4 regions of the Serratia sp. AR11 genome follow, and region 4 is predicted to be linked to each of the others. Evidence: predicted binding sites of a transcription regulator. Region 4 holds the regulator's gene; each other region holds the start of a gene.
The links. The regulator PhoB, encoded in region 4, activates phosphate uptake and scavenging genes when phosphate is short. The targets are predictions, from matches to a motif close to CTGTCATAAAACTGNCNNAT.
Positions count from the first base shown of each region.

Region 1: a site for PhoB is predicted at 1,878-1,897, ahead of phoA (alkaline phosphatase). Genes of this name have one in related genera too.
Region 2: a site for PhoB is predicted at 1,526-1,545, ahead of pstS (phosphate ABC transporter substrate-binding protein PstS). Genes of this name have one in related genera too.
Region 3: a site for PhoB is predicted at 1,989-2,008, ahead of pitA (inorganic phosphate transporter PitA). Genes of this name have one in related genera too.

Region 1 covers NZ_CM150739.1:1,658,297-1,661,827, forward strand. Annotated here, with positions in the region: gene ACSOSI_RS07935 (GNAT family N-acetyltransferase) at 1-198, opposite strand, end outside; gene phoA (alkaline phosphatase) at 379-1,806, opposite strand; gene ACSOSI_RS07945 (glutathione S-transferase N-terminal domain-containing protein) at 1,944-2,651, opposite strand; gene ACSOSI_RS07950 (antibiotic biosynthesis monooxygenase family protein) at 2,830-3,177, shown strand; gene ACSOSI_RS07955 (P-loop nucleotide/nucleoside kinase family protein) at 3,352-3,531, shown strand, end outside.
Region 2 covers NZ_CM150739.1:5,472,301-5,475,831, reverse strand. Annotated here, with positions in the region: gene pstC (phosphate ABC transporter permease PstC) at 1-322, opposite strand, end outside; gene pstS (phosphate ABC transporter substrate-binding protein PstS) at 415-1,455, opposite strand; gene glmS (glutamine--fructose-6-phosphate transaminase (isomerizing)) at 1,785-3,531, opposite strand, start outside.
Region 3 covers NZ_CM150739.1:5,230,486-5,234,016, forward strand. Annotated here, with positions in the region: gene ACSOSI_RS24710 (helix-turn-helix domain-containing protein) at 1-503, shown strand, start outside; gene ACSOSI_RS24715 (BaiN/RdsA family NAD(P)/FAD-dependent oxidoreductase) at 518-1,714, opposite strand; gene pitA (inorganic phosphate transporter PitA) at 2,014-3,516, shown strand.
Region 4 covers NZ_CM150739.1:1,058,527-1,062,057, reverse strand. Annotated here, with positions in the region: gene phoR (phosphate regulon sensor histidine kinase PhoR) at 1-1,312, opposite strand, end outside; gene phoB (phosphate response regulator transcription factor PhoB) at 1,337-2,026, opposite strand; gene sbcD (exonuclease subunit SbcD) at 2,228-3,460, shown strand; gene sbcC (exonuclease subunit SbcC) at 3,457-3,531, shown strand, end outside.

The DNA.
Region 1 (3,531 bases), 600 kb from region 4:
GTCGCCGTCCTCAGTGAAGCGCGAGGTTATCGCCTGGGAAAACAGGGAGGTCAACTGTGCTTCGTCCGGTGTGGGTGCGTACAGATAGCGATAGACCTCCGGTATGCGATGATAATCCGCATACGCATCGAGATCGGCAGACGTAAAGCGGCGTAGGTGCAGACGTTCGGTGGTGAAGGGCAGGGTAATCAAATGCAAGTGCTCATCCTTGTTTTGGCTGGGTTTACATTGGTTTCTCAACGGGTGGGACAGAGAGTTATTGCGGTAAGTACGAGCTCTTCAATATAGCAGTTTTGGGCGAAGCGGTGAAAACCCTATTCATCACTTGCAAGAGCAGGGATGAATAGGGTCGGCTTAATCAGTTGCCAGGTTATTAACTTACTTAATCGCCATCGCATCACGCATGGTATAGAACAGATCCGTCTGATCGGTCAGGCCAACCACGTTGGCGGCATGTGGGCCGTAAGCCGCCACCCGCAATTGAGTCCCGGTGTGCCCCTGTGAATCTTCTTCTGAATTGCCGTAGCTGATGGTCATCGGTGCGCCATCTTTGGTGGTCAGCGTTTGCGTCAGGCCTGGGGCCTTGGCGTCGGCGGCGATAATCTGGCTGGAATGGGCATGGTCGGCGGTGACTATCACCAGGGTGTTGCCATCTGCGCGGGCGAATGCCAGGGCTTTCTGAACCGCTTCATCCAGATCGACGGTCTCGCCAAACTGGCCGCACGGGTTGGCAGCATGATCCTGTTTGTCGATCGACGCGCCTTCAATCTGCAGGAAGAAGCCGTTTTGGTTGGTTTTCAGCAGGTCGATGGCTTTTTCAGTCATCGCCGCCAGCGTCGGGATATCCGCAGTGCGTGCCGGATTATTTTCACAGGTCACCGCCGGCTGGTCGATATTGCCGTGATAAGTGGCTTTCGGCCCTTGCCAGCGCACTGGCATATTACCGGCGGCAAACAGCCCGAGCAGCGGCTTTTGCTGATTGGCCACGCTGACGGCGTTCAGGGCATCGAGGTTTTCGACCCACTGATAACCCAGAGCGGCTGCCTGTTCTTTCAGCGATTTTCCCTGCCATTCGCCGCTTTTTGCCAGCTGATTAAAGGATTTTGCCCCACCGCCCAGCGTGACGTCGGCGCGAGCCTTCAGCAACTGCTCACTGATGGAGCCACGGCCGCCGTTTTCCAGCGCGTTGGTGGCACATTTTTCGCTGGTTTCTTCCGGGCCGTAACATTTGCGCGAGGTGACATGGGAAATTTGCGCTGCCGGCGTGGCGTCCTGCAGCTCGGCGGTGGACACATTCCCGGTGGCTTTACCCGCGGCCTTGGCGATTTCCAGCAGTGTCGGCTGGTCTTTGCCATTGACGTCAACGCCCAGCGCGCCGTTATAGGTTTTTACGCCGGTTGACCATGCGGTCGCCGAGGCGGCGGAGTCGGTGACGTAATCCGGTTTGTGGGTTTTCTTGTCCAGCGAGTAATGAGTGTATTGGCCGGTTAGCGGCAGGGCATCAATGCCTTTAAAATAGCCGCCCGCCCCTTCGGCGTAGTTACGCGCCGAGGTGATTTCCGAATCACCCATGCCATCGCCGATCAATAAAATCACGTTTTTGACCGTTTTGTCAGACAAAGAAGCCTTCAACGCGGCCGTTTGATCGCCACTCAGACGGCGTGCGCCACCGGGCTCCACGATGTTGCCGCGTGCCGCACGTTCGTAAAGGCTGGCGGTATTGACCGGGGTTTCATCGGCGAAGGCGGCGGAACAGAGTAAGGCGGATAACACGGCGCCGGCGATCAAAGAAACTGGCTGCAGCATGGGAAAGCTCCTTGTCGTAATAAAAAAATATAAATAGCATCAGTTTGTTACGCAGGGAGAGTAGTGCAGAGGTGTGACACTTTTATGACGGTAATTGGGGATAAAAGGATAGCCGGGCGGCTATCCTAGGCTATCCATTATTCGCTGCGGGCGGGAATATTCAGACCGCGTTGTACTGCCGGACGAGCCAGACCGCGCTCCAGCCATTGTCCTACCCGCGGGAAACTATCGAACTCGACCAACTCACGGGCTTCGTAAAAGCCGATCAGGTTACGTACCCAGCCCAGCAATGAAATATCGGCGATGCTGTAATCCTGCCCCATGATCCAGTCACGGCCTTCAAGCCGGGTTTCCAGCACGCCGAGCAGGCGTTTGGATTCATTTTTATAGCGTTCCAGCGGACGTTTATCCTCATATTCGCGACCGGCGAATTTGTGGAAGAAGCCGACTTGACCGAACATCGGGCCCACCGCCGCCATCTGGAAAAATACCCACTGGATGGTTTCGTAGCGCAGGGCAGGATCCTGCGGCAGGAATTTGCCGCTTTTTTCCGCCAGGTACAGCAGGATAGCGCCGGATTCAAACAGCGCCAGCGGCTTACCGTCCGGGCCGTTGGGATCGATGATCGAGGGGATCTTGCCGTTCGGGTTCAGTGACAGAAATTCCGGCGTCCAGGTTTCGTTGTTGCCGATATCGATCAGGTGCGGTTCATAAGCCAGGCCTATTTCTTCCAGCATGATGGAGACCTTGACACCGTTGGGCGTTGGCAATGAGTAAAGTTGTAGTCTTTCCGGGTGCTGAGCGGGCCAGCGTTTGACGATCGGAAATTGGGTTTGGTCGAGCATGACGAGTCCTCGGGTTGACGGTTTGCCTATTGAGTATTGCACCAAAACTAACCTGTTGTGAGGTTAAACCGTGAGGTCAAAATGTGCTTTCAGCGCTTTCTTCCCGGCGGCAATTAGACGAAGCATGGCAACAGGGTTAGCGTTAGGATAGGTGATATCCCTCTGACAGGAGCTTCCTATGATTGCCGTTATTTTTGAATTGCAGGCCGCCGACGGCCAGCGCGAAACCTATCTTGAATTGGCGGCCGAATTGAAGCCGCTGTTGGCAGAAATTGACGGGTTTATTTCCATTGAACGCTTCCAAAGCCTGGCCGATCCGCAGCGGCTGCTGTCACTGTCTTTTTGGCGTGATGAAGCCGCAGTGCAGCAGTGGCGGAACATCGAACAGCACCGCGCCGCACAACAGCGTGGTCGCCATGGGGTGTTGGCACAGTACCGCCTGCGGGTAGCGGAGGTGGTACGGGATTATGGTCTGGATCAGCGGGATCAGGTGCCGCAGGACAGCCGCGGCTATCACGCCGATTGACATCCCCTGGGGTTTATCTTATTGATAACAGATGAACAGAAACCGTTTTGCATTCGCGCAGATTATTATCACCATTCACAGAGTGGTGGGATAGCGCGTCTGTTTTAAGCGAAACCCCGCCAGTCAGGCGGGGTAAAAAGGTCCTCCGACTGGCAATATCCCCAGGAGGCACTTATGAAGAACCATCCCCCCGCCGTTTTACACTTGATGTGCGGTAAAGCCGGTTCCGGCAAGTCGACATTGGCGAAGAACCTTTCGCAGCAACCCCACACATTGTTACTGGCTGAAGACAGTTGGCTGGCGACATTGTATGAACAGCAGATGACGACTCTGCAAGACTACGTGCGTTATTCA
Region 2 (3,531 bases), 1.1 Mb from region 4:
GCCAGTTTGGCGCCAGCTCGGTCAGGAACAGGGCAATACCAAAACTGACGGGTACGGCGATAATCAGTGCGATCAACGAGGTCACTACGGTGCCGTAAATCGGCACCAGCGCACCGAACTGTTCGGCAGGCGCGTCCCACTCTTTGGTCCACAGGAAGGAGAAACCGAATTTCTGGATGCTCGGCCAGGAGGCGAAGATCAGCGAAACAATAATGCCGCCCAGCAACAATAGGGTAATCAGCGCTGCCAGTTTAACCAGCGCGCTGAAGATGACGTCACCATTTTTACTCGGTGCTTTCATGGTCGGCTTGTACTCAGCCATAGATCACTCTCTGTTTTAACCCTGGCAGGCCCAACATGGGTAAGGCCCTGAAAAACTGAGTGGGGCGCGCCGAATCACGCGCCCCTGCGTTGTTAGTACAGCGCTTTACCGGAACTGTCTTTTACGTTGGTTTTCCATGCTGCACGCACCTGCTCGATCACTTCATTCGGCAGAGTGGCGTAATCCAGGTCATTAGCCTGCTTGGCGCCCGTTTTGTACGCCCAGTCAAAGAACTTCAGGACTTCGGTGCCCTGAGCCGGGTTTTTCTGCTCTTTGTGCACCAGGATGAAGGTGGTGGAAGTGATTGGCCAGGCGTTGTCGCCTTTCTGGTCAGTCAGGTCCTGTGCGAAGGTCTTGCTCCAGTCCACGCCTTTGGCAGCGGCGCTGAAGCTCTCTTCCGTCGGGCTAACCGCTTTGCCATCGGCAGAAATCAGCTTGGTGTAAGCCAGGTTGTTCTGCTTGGCGTAAGCGTATTCAACGTAGCCGATAGAGCCAGGCAGACGCTGTACGAAGGCTGCGATACCGTCGTTACCCTTGCCGCCCAGACCGGTTGGCCAGTTAACGGTAGAGCCTGCGCCGATTTTCTCTTTCCACTGCGCGTTGGCTTTAGACAGGTAGCTGGTGAACACGAACGAGGTGCCTGAACCATCAGCACGACGGACAACGGCAATGTTCTGATCCGGCAGCTTAACGCCTGGGTTGAGCTTGGTGATCGCCGGGTCGTTCCATTTTTTCACGTTACCCAGATAGATATCGCCCAGAGTTTTACCGTCCAGGGTCAGCTCACCGGATTTGATGCCCGGGATATTTACTGCCAGCACCACGCCACCGATCACGGTAGGGAACTGGAACAGGCCATCAGCAGCCAGTTTTTCGTCACTCAAAGGCGCATCGGAAGCACCAAAGTCAACGGTGTTGGCGATGATTTGCTTCACGCCACCAGAAGAGCCGATGCCCTGATAGTTAACTTTGTTGCCGGTTTCTTTCTGATAAGAATCTGCCCACTTGGCATAAACCGGAGCGGGGAATGTCGCACCTGCACCGGTCAGGCTAGCAGCAGCGAACGCGGACACGGCGGTCAGGGAGAAAGTCGCTGCCACAATACTGGCGACGGTGGTACGCATCAGTTTCATAATCACTCCTAATGGGGTATTCAAAAATCGATCTAGGTCGTTTTGAGTAAGTATTGCTGCAGGAGGGAAAATAGGACAGTTTGGTGACAGTAAAATGTACGAAATATGACAGTTATATTACAGTGAGGGCGCTATGCTATCTACTCATTTAAAATCAGTCAGTTAAAGAATAAAACACTCAGTAATTAATCAATGAAAAAACCCGTTCCACCTCACCTATCCGCTTGAATATGACAACTTTTATCCCTGCTGTCGCACCATTGTCATATTTGATCCAATCATGAAAAAGCCGGCACAGTGGCCGGCTTTTAGAGATTAACAGCAGCGAGTTACTCTACCGTGACAGACTTCGCCAGGTTACGCGGCTGGTCAACGTCGGTGCCTTTGATCAGCGCCACGTGGTAAGACAGCAACTGCAACGGCACGGTGTAGAAGATCGGGGCCACGATTTCTTCGACGTGCGGCAACGGGATGATAGTCATACCCTCGCTGCTGACGAAACCGGCATCCTGATCGGCGAACACGTACAGCTGGCCGCCGCGCGCGCGCACTTCTTCAATGTTGGACTTCAGCTTTTCCAACAGTTCGTTGTTCGGCGCCACCACGATCACCGGCATATCGGCATCGATCAACGCCAACGGGCCGTGTTTCAACTCACCGGCCGCATAGGCTTCCGCGTGAATATAGGAGATCTCTTTGAGCTTCAGCGCACCTTCCATCGCGATCGGGTACTGATCGCCACGGCCGAGGAACAGCGCGTGATGCTTGTCGGAGAAGCCTTCCGCCAGCGCTTCAATGTTTTTGTCCAGCGACAGCATCTGCTCAATACGCGCCGGCAATGCCTGCAGGCCGTGCACGATTTCATGCTCAACGCTTTCCGCCATGCCTTTCAGCCGGCCCAAACGCGCCACCAGCATCAACAACACCGCAAGCTGGGTGGTAAAGGCCTTGGTGGAGGCGACACCGATTTCGGTACCGGCCTTGGTCATCAGCGCCAGATCGGATTCACGCACCAGTGAAGAACCGGCCACGTTGCACACCGCCAGTGAACCGAGGTAACCCAGCTCCTTCGACAGACGCAGTGCCGCCAGCGTATCGGCAGTTTCACCGGACTGCGACAAGGTAATGATCAGACTGCCCGGACGCACAGCAGATTTGCGATAGCGGAATTCTGACGCGATTTCCACGTCGCAAGGCACGCCGGCCAGCGATTCGAACCAATAGCGGGCAACCATGCCGGAGTGGTAAGACGTCCCACAGGCAATGATTTGCACGTGCTGCACCTTCGCCAACAGTTCATCGGCACGCGGGCCCAGCTCGCTCAGGTTGATTTTGCCCTGGCTGAAACGCCCTTCCAGGGTGTTCTTCAGCGCCAGTGGCTGTTCGTAGATCTCTTTTTGCATGTAGTGACGGTAAGCACCTTTGTCACCGGCGTCGTACTGTACCTGGGATTCGATTTCAGGACGCTCAACGGCGTTGCCCTGCTTATCGAAAATGTTGACGGTGCGGCGAGTCATCTCCACCACGTCACCTTCTTCCAGGAAGATAAAGCGACGGGTTACCGGCAACAATGCCAGTTGATCGGAAGCCAGGAAGTTTTCACCCACGCCACGGCCGATAACCAGCGGGCTGCCGGAGCGCGCAGCCACCAGCACGCTAGGGTCGCGGCTGTCCATCACCACGGTGCCGTATGCGCCACGCAACTGAGGGATCACGCGCTGAACCACTTCCAGCAAGGTGCCCCCCTGGCGCTGTTCCCAATGCACCAGGTGAGCAATCACCTCGGTATCGGTTTCAGAGCTGAAGTGATAACCGCGTTCGATCAGCAGTTCACGCAGCGGTTCGTGGTTTTCGATGATGCCGTTATGCACCACAGTAATGTAATCAGAAACATGCGGGTGCGCGTTAGCTTCGGTAGGTTCACCGTGCGTTGCCCAGCGGGTGTGAGCAATACCGGTGCCCCCATGCAATTCATGTTGTTCAGCGGCTTCGGTCAGTTTGTTAACCTTGCCCACGCGGCGTAAACGGTTGACGTTGCCTTCGGCATCCACCACCGCCAAACCGGCGGAGTCGTAG
Region 3 (3,531 bases), 1.3 Mb from region 4:
CCGGCCTGATTATCGAACCCGGAGCAAATCTGCGTAATCCGCTACTTAAACAACTGTGTCTTGGCCTGCAGGAAAGTGACAGCGAGTTGCATGCTTCATCACTGATGATGGCGATGCTGGCAGAAGCGGCGCGTTATCAGCACGCGGCAACGCCTGATGGGTTACACCGGGAAACGCTTTCCCGGCCAGTGCGCGAACGGTTGGCCAGTTATATCGAGGACAGTCTGGGGGAGAATATTACCTTGCAGGCGATGGCGCAGATTGCCGAACTGAGCATCTTTCATTTTTCGCGTGCTTTCCGGCAACACTTTGGTTTACCGCCCTATCAATACGTCTTATCGCGACGCCTGGAACGGGCCAGGCAGCAAGTGACCCAAACGACGCTCACGCTGACCGCCATCGCGCTGCAATGCGGATTTAGTTCGCCGGGGCAATTCAGTACCCAATTTCGTCGCTATTTTGGCCTGACGCCGTCCGCCATGCGGCTGACTCTCGGGAGATAGCGCCCGCAGTGGGCTTAGTATTCTGCTGCCAGCGCCTGGGCACAGGCCCAGGCCGAGCTCCAGGCCCACTGGAAGTTATAGCCCCCCAGCCACCCTGTCACATCCACCACTTCGCCGATAAAGTACAGGCCCGGCACCTTGGCGGCCTCCATGGTCTTGGAGGACAACTCTTTGGTGTCGACCCCGCCGAGCGTCACTTCCGCCGTGCGATAGCCTTCGGTGCCGTTCGGCTGTACCCGCCAATTTTGCAATGTTTCGACCAGCGCAGCCTGCTGTGTCGGGTTCAACTGCTTCAAGGTAACTTCTGGTAATTGCCCCAGCGTCTGTAAACATTCCACCAGACGCTTTGGCAGGTGCAGCGCCAGGGTATTCTTCAGGCTTTGGTTGGGGTGTGCCTGGCGTTGCTCATTGAGGAACCCCGCCAGATCGAGCGCAGGAAGTAAGTTAACGCTTACAAACTCACCGGGTTGCCAGTAGCTGGAAAGCTGCAATACCGCCGGGCCGGACAGGCCACGGTGGGTGAAAAGCAGGCTCTCACGGAAGCTAACGCCGTTTTCGGCAGTGATCACCGCCGGTACAGAGACGCCAGACAGGGTTTGCAGGTGTTCCAGCAACGGTTTATTCAGGGTGAAAGGCACCAGCGCGGCGCGCGTCGGCAGAACCTTCAGGCCAAACTGCTCCGCCAGCTTGTAGCCGAACGGGGAAGCGCCCAGCCCCGGCATTGACAGACCGCCGCTGGCCACCACAAGTGAGCGAGCGCTCACTTTCTCGCCATTAAGCGCCAGTTCGAAGCCTTCGTCCGTTTTTTCCACCGCCAGCACTTCGCTGCGCAGACGTGTCGTCACCTGGCCCAGCTCGCACTCTTTAACCAACAGTTCGACCACCTGCTGCGCCGAGTCGTCGCAAAACAGCTGCCCGAGCGTTTTCTCGTGATAGGCAATGCCGTGGCGATTGATCAGATCGATAAAATCCCACTGGGTATAACGCGCCAGTGCAGATTTACAAAAATGCGGGTTATTCGACAGGTAAGCAGCCGGTTCGGTGTACATATTGGTAAAGTTACAGCGTCCGCCGCCGGACATCAGGATTTTGCGGCCCGGTTTTTTGCCGTTGTCGAGCAGCAGCACCCGGCGACCGAGTTGCCCTGCCTGCGCCGCGCAAAACATACCCGCTGCGCCCGCACCTATTACCACGACATCAAACTGTTCCACCTGCGCCTCTCTATAAAAACCACAATCGCGACAAAAGGCCGCCATATTACGCCGAATCGCTACCGGTAACCGGCAACTTTACGGCGGCAGATTGTAAAGCCATGACGCCGACAACGCCATAGTAAGAAAATATTACAACGGACCAGGCAGCATAACGCGCTGATATTTCATATCTTTGTCATGCCATCGCCATCATTTCGTCATGTCCAAATCAAAAAAACGTCATATTTTCCTTTTCCCCGGGCCCGGTTGTCACGGATAATGCGCGGCGTTCATGTCCACAAACTGGCGTAACGCTTATGCTGCATTTGTTCGCTGGCCTGGATTTCCATACCGGCCTGATGTTAATTCTCGCATTGTTGTTCGTGTTGTTTTATGAAGCCATTAATGGTTTTCATGATACGGCCAATGCGGTTGCTACAGTAATTTATACCCGTGCCATGCGCTCGCAACTTGCGGTCGTGATGGCTGGTTTGTTCAACTTTCTTGGCGTGATGCTCGGTGGTTTGAGTGTTGCTTACGCCATTGTTCACCTGTTGCCAACAGATCTGTTGTTGAACGTCAGTTCAGCACACGGATTAGCCATGGTCTTTTCCATGCTGCTGGCGGCTATCATCTGGAACCTCGGCACCTGGTATTTCGGTCTGCCGGCCTCCAGTTCTCATACGCTGATTGGCGCAATTATTGGTGTGGGTTTGACCAACGCACTGATGACCCACACCTCGGTGGTGGATGCGCTTAACGTCCCGAAAATGATTGGTATTTTCCTGTCATTGCTCATCTCGCCACTGGTTGGCATGATGGTCGCCGGGTTGATGGTGTTTGCCTTGCGCCGCTATTGGAGTGGCACCAAGAAACGCCAGCGTATCCACATGACCCCTGCTGAACGTGAAAAGGTCGACGGCAAACGCAAGCCGCCGTTCTGGACCCGTATCGCTCTGATCCTGTCGGCTATCGGCGTTAGCTTCTCGCACGGCGCCAACGACGGCCAGAAAGGTATCGGCTTGATTATGCTGGTGCTGATCGGCGTTGCGCCGGCCGGCTTCGTGCTCAATATGAATGCAACCGGTTATGACATCACCCGTACTCGTGATGCCGTGGCCCACCTGCAGCAATATTATGAGCAGCACAGCGATGCCCTGTCGCACGTGGTCGCTCTCACTCCGTTGGTGCCAAGCCCGGATGAGGACGTCTCGCCGGATAAACCCGTCGAGTTCCACTGTGACAGTGCCCGCGCCATGCCGGCAATTGGGCTTGCCTCCGGGTTGCTGAACAATCTGCAAAGTTACGATCAACTGTCGGTAGATCAGCGCAGCCACCTGCGCCGCCTGCTGATGTGCGTAACAGACACCGCAGACAAGATTGCCAAGCTGCCGGAAACCTCAAGCCAGGACCAACGTTTCCTGAAAAACCTGCGTCAGGATCTGCTGCAAACCGTTGAGTATGCACCGATCTGGATTATCGTCGCGGTTGCTCTGGCGTTGTCACTCGGTACCATGGTCGGCTGGCAGCGCGTAGCCACCACCATTGGCGAGAAAATCGGTAAGAAGGGCATGACCTACGCTCAGGGCGTGTCGGCTCAGATGACCGCAGCCTTGTCGATTGGTGTCGCCAGTTATACCGGTATGCCGGTTTCCACCACCCACGTGCTTTCTTCGGCGGTAGCCGGGACCATGATCGTGGACGGCGGCGGCGTACAAAGCAAAACCGTGAAGAATATCCTGTTGGCCTGGTTGTTAACCCTGCCGATTTCGATTCTGCTTTCCGGTTCGCTGTACTGGTTGGCGCTTAAGGTGATCTAAGCAGTTTGCTCCATA
Region 4 (3,531 bases):
TTTTCACCGCATTCTCTGATAAAGCTGCGGGAACAATCAACCGGTTAGGCAAGGTAAAGATGAATCGGGTGCCAATCCCCTGCTCACTGAGGATCTCCAATCTCGCGTCATGGTGGCTGAGCGCATGCTTGACGATTGCCAGCCCCAGCCCACTGCCGCCGGTCTGGCGTGAACGGGCCTTGTCGACGCGATAGAAACGTTCGGTCAGGCGCGGAATATGCTCGGCGGCGATGCCCGGCCCATTATCACTGACCTGGAACTGCGCGCCGTTGGGCGTCTGTTGCCAACTCACTTCAATATTGGTGCCCTTTGGCGTGTGATTGACGGCGTTGTACACCAGGTTTGATACCGCGCTGCGCAGTTGGTCGTCGTTGCCGAACACCTTGAGCTGTTCGTTCACCCGGAAGCTAATCTCATGGTTGCCACCGCTCAGCGACTGCGCTTCCCGTTGCAACACTCTCAACATCAGTGGGATATCGACCCGTTCGTTCATCTCGACGTTAGGCGCCGCCTCAATCCGCGACAGCGTCAGCAGCTGTTTGACCAGCCCATCCATACGCCGGGTCTGCTCTTGCATGGTGCCCAGCGCTTTGCCGCGCAGCGAGCCATCCAGCTCTTCGTCGCTCATCATCTCCAGGTAGCCCTGCAACACCGTGAGCGGGGTACGCAGCTCGTGGCTGACGTTGGCGAAGAAGTTGCGTCGCGCGCCTTCCAGCTGGCGCATTTGGGTGACGTCACGCGCCACCATCAGTAATTGCCCTTCGGAATAAGGCATCACGCGGAATTCGACGTAGTGCTCATTGTTCAACTGCAGCGTCAACGGCCGGGTGAACTCCTGCTGTTGCAGATAGTGGCTGAACTCCGGGTAACGCAGCAGGTTAAGGATGTGCTGACCATTGTCTTCCGGCCAGCGGAAACCCAGCAGATGCTGCGCCAAACCGTTACACCAAAAGATATTGCCTTCGACGGTAGTCATCACTACCGCATCGGGCAGCGATTCCGCGCCGCTGCGGAAGCGTTTGATCAACAGCGCCAGTTCACGCCGCCGACGGCGATTACGCTGCTGCATCTGATACAGGCCGTAAAACAGCGGTTCCCAGCTCCAGCGCCCGGGTGGCGGCGTCATGCTGCGGTCAACCCACAGCCAGTGGGAAAGTTTGAGTTGGTTGTAGAAATTCCATACCAGCGCCGCCAGCACGGAGGCCAGCAGCAACCAGGGCAGATAACCGAAAATCAGCCCCAGCAACAAGGCAGGCAAGCAGAAAAGGGCCAGCTCCAGGGCCAGCCTCTTCCAGGATAGACGTTCTAGCACGGCATATTCTCCAGCGCGTCGCGATCAGTAGCGCGTTGAGAATCGGTAGCCGGTGCCCCGAACGGTTTGAACCATTTTGTCATGACCACTGGTCTCTAACGCCTTACGGAGCCGACGGATATGCACGTCAACGGTGCGGTCTTCCACATAAACGTTAGTGCCCCAGACGTGATTAAGCAACTGTTCGCGGCTATAAACACGCTCTGGATGAGTCATAAAGAAGTGCAGCAATTTGAACTCGGTCGGCCCCATATCCAGCGCCTGCTCGTTGGCCATCACCCGGTGTGAAGAAGGATCCAGGCTCAGCCCTTGCATTTCAATCACTTCTTCCACCGCCATCGGTGAAATGCGGCGCATTACCGCCTTGATGCGCGCTACCAGCTCCTTCGGCGAGAAGGGTTTGGTGATGTAATCATCCGCCCCGACTTCCAGCCCACGGACACGGTCTTCTTCTTCACCGCGTGCGGTCAGCATCATCACCGGAATATCGCGGGTCATCGCTTCACGCTTCATATGTTTAATAAACTGAATGCCGGAACCTCCGGGTAACATCCAGTCGAGCAACACTAAATCAGGGAACGGCTCAGACAGGCGCGTCACTGCGCTGTCATAATCCTCAGCTTCCAACGGTTGGTAACCATTCTGTTCCAACACAAAGCACACCATCTCACGGATCGGCGCTTCGTCTTCCACCACCAGTATGCGTCTTGCCATCGTCAATCCTGCCAATGTGTTAGCGATCACAGTTGATTGCGGGCGCCATTATGCGTCAGTTTTGTGACAGATTTATGAAATAAATAGCCATGAAATAAACCGGGTGTCATAGGCAGTAAGCATAGCGATTATTTCTAATAATACAGAAACATCATATTCCCTTTATAATCCCTGCCATTACTCTATCGCCCCGGGAGTGTCATGCGCCTGATCCACACCTCTGACTGGCATCTTGGCCAGTATTTTTTCACCAAAAGCCGCGCCGCCGAACATCAGGCTTTTCTGCGCTGGCTGATCGAACAGATCGAACAACAGCAGGTGGATGCGCTGATCGTCGCCGGGGACCTGTTCGATACCGGCTCGCCGCCAAGCTACGCCCGTGAGCTGTATAACCGTTTCGTGGTGGAACTGCAGCGCACCGGCTGCCAGTTGGTGGTACTGGGCGGTAACCACGACTCCGTGGCAACCTTGAATGAGTCGCGTGAATTGCTTTCCTGCCTGAATACCACCGTGATTGCCAACGCACAGAGCGAAACCGAACAACAAATTCTGGTGCTGAATCAGCGCGACGGCCAGCCGGGTGCGGTACTTTGTGCCATCCCTTTCCTGCGCCCACGCGATCTGCTCACCAGCCGAGCCGGCGACTCCGGAGTGCAAAAACAGCAGGCGCTGCAAGAGGCTATCGCCGACCATTATCAAAGGCTGTACCAAGCGGCCTGCGCGCGTCGCGATGCGCTGGGCTTGCCACTGCCGATTGTTGCCACCGGCCACCTGACCACCGTGGGCGTCACCACCTCCGATTCGGTGCGCGATATCTACATTGGCACGCTGGACGCCTTCCCGGCCCAGGCCTTCCCGCCGGCCGACTACATCGCGCTGGGGCATATACACCGCGCGCAGAACGTCGCCAAATCCGAACATATTCGCTACAGCGGCTCGCCGATCCCACTCAGTTTTGACGAGTTGGGCAAAGCCAAAAGCGTGTTTATGGTGGATTTCAGCGCGGGCGCTCTGCAACAGGTCACTGCGCTGGAGATCCCCAGCTTCCAACCGATGCAGCTTATCAAGGGTGATTTGGCGCAGATCGAACAACAATTGCAGCAGTTCGCCGATTATCAGGGTGAACTACCGGTGTGGCTGGACATTGAAGTGGCAACACAGGACTACCTTAGCGACATTCAGCGCCGCATCCAGTTACTGGCCGATCAACTGCCGGTAGAAGTAGTGTTATTGCGCCGCAGCAAAGAACAGCGGCGCCAGGCCATTGAACAGCAGGACAAGGAAACGCTCAATGAACTGAGCGTCAACGAGGTGTTCGAACGGCGGCTGGCGCAGGAGCCTGAAATGGCCGAAGAACGTCGGCAACGAATGAGCCAAATGTTCCAGCAGGTGGTCGAGTCCGTGCGGCACAACGACCAGGAGCCGAGCCAATGAAAATCCTCAGCCTGAGATTAAAAAACCTCAATTCCCTGCAGGGCGAATGGAAGATCGATTTTACCGCCGAG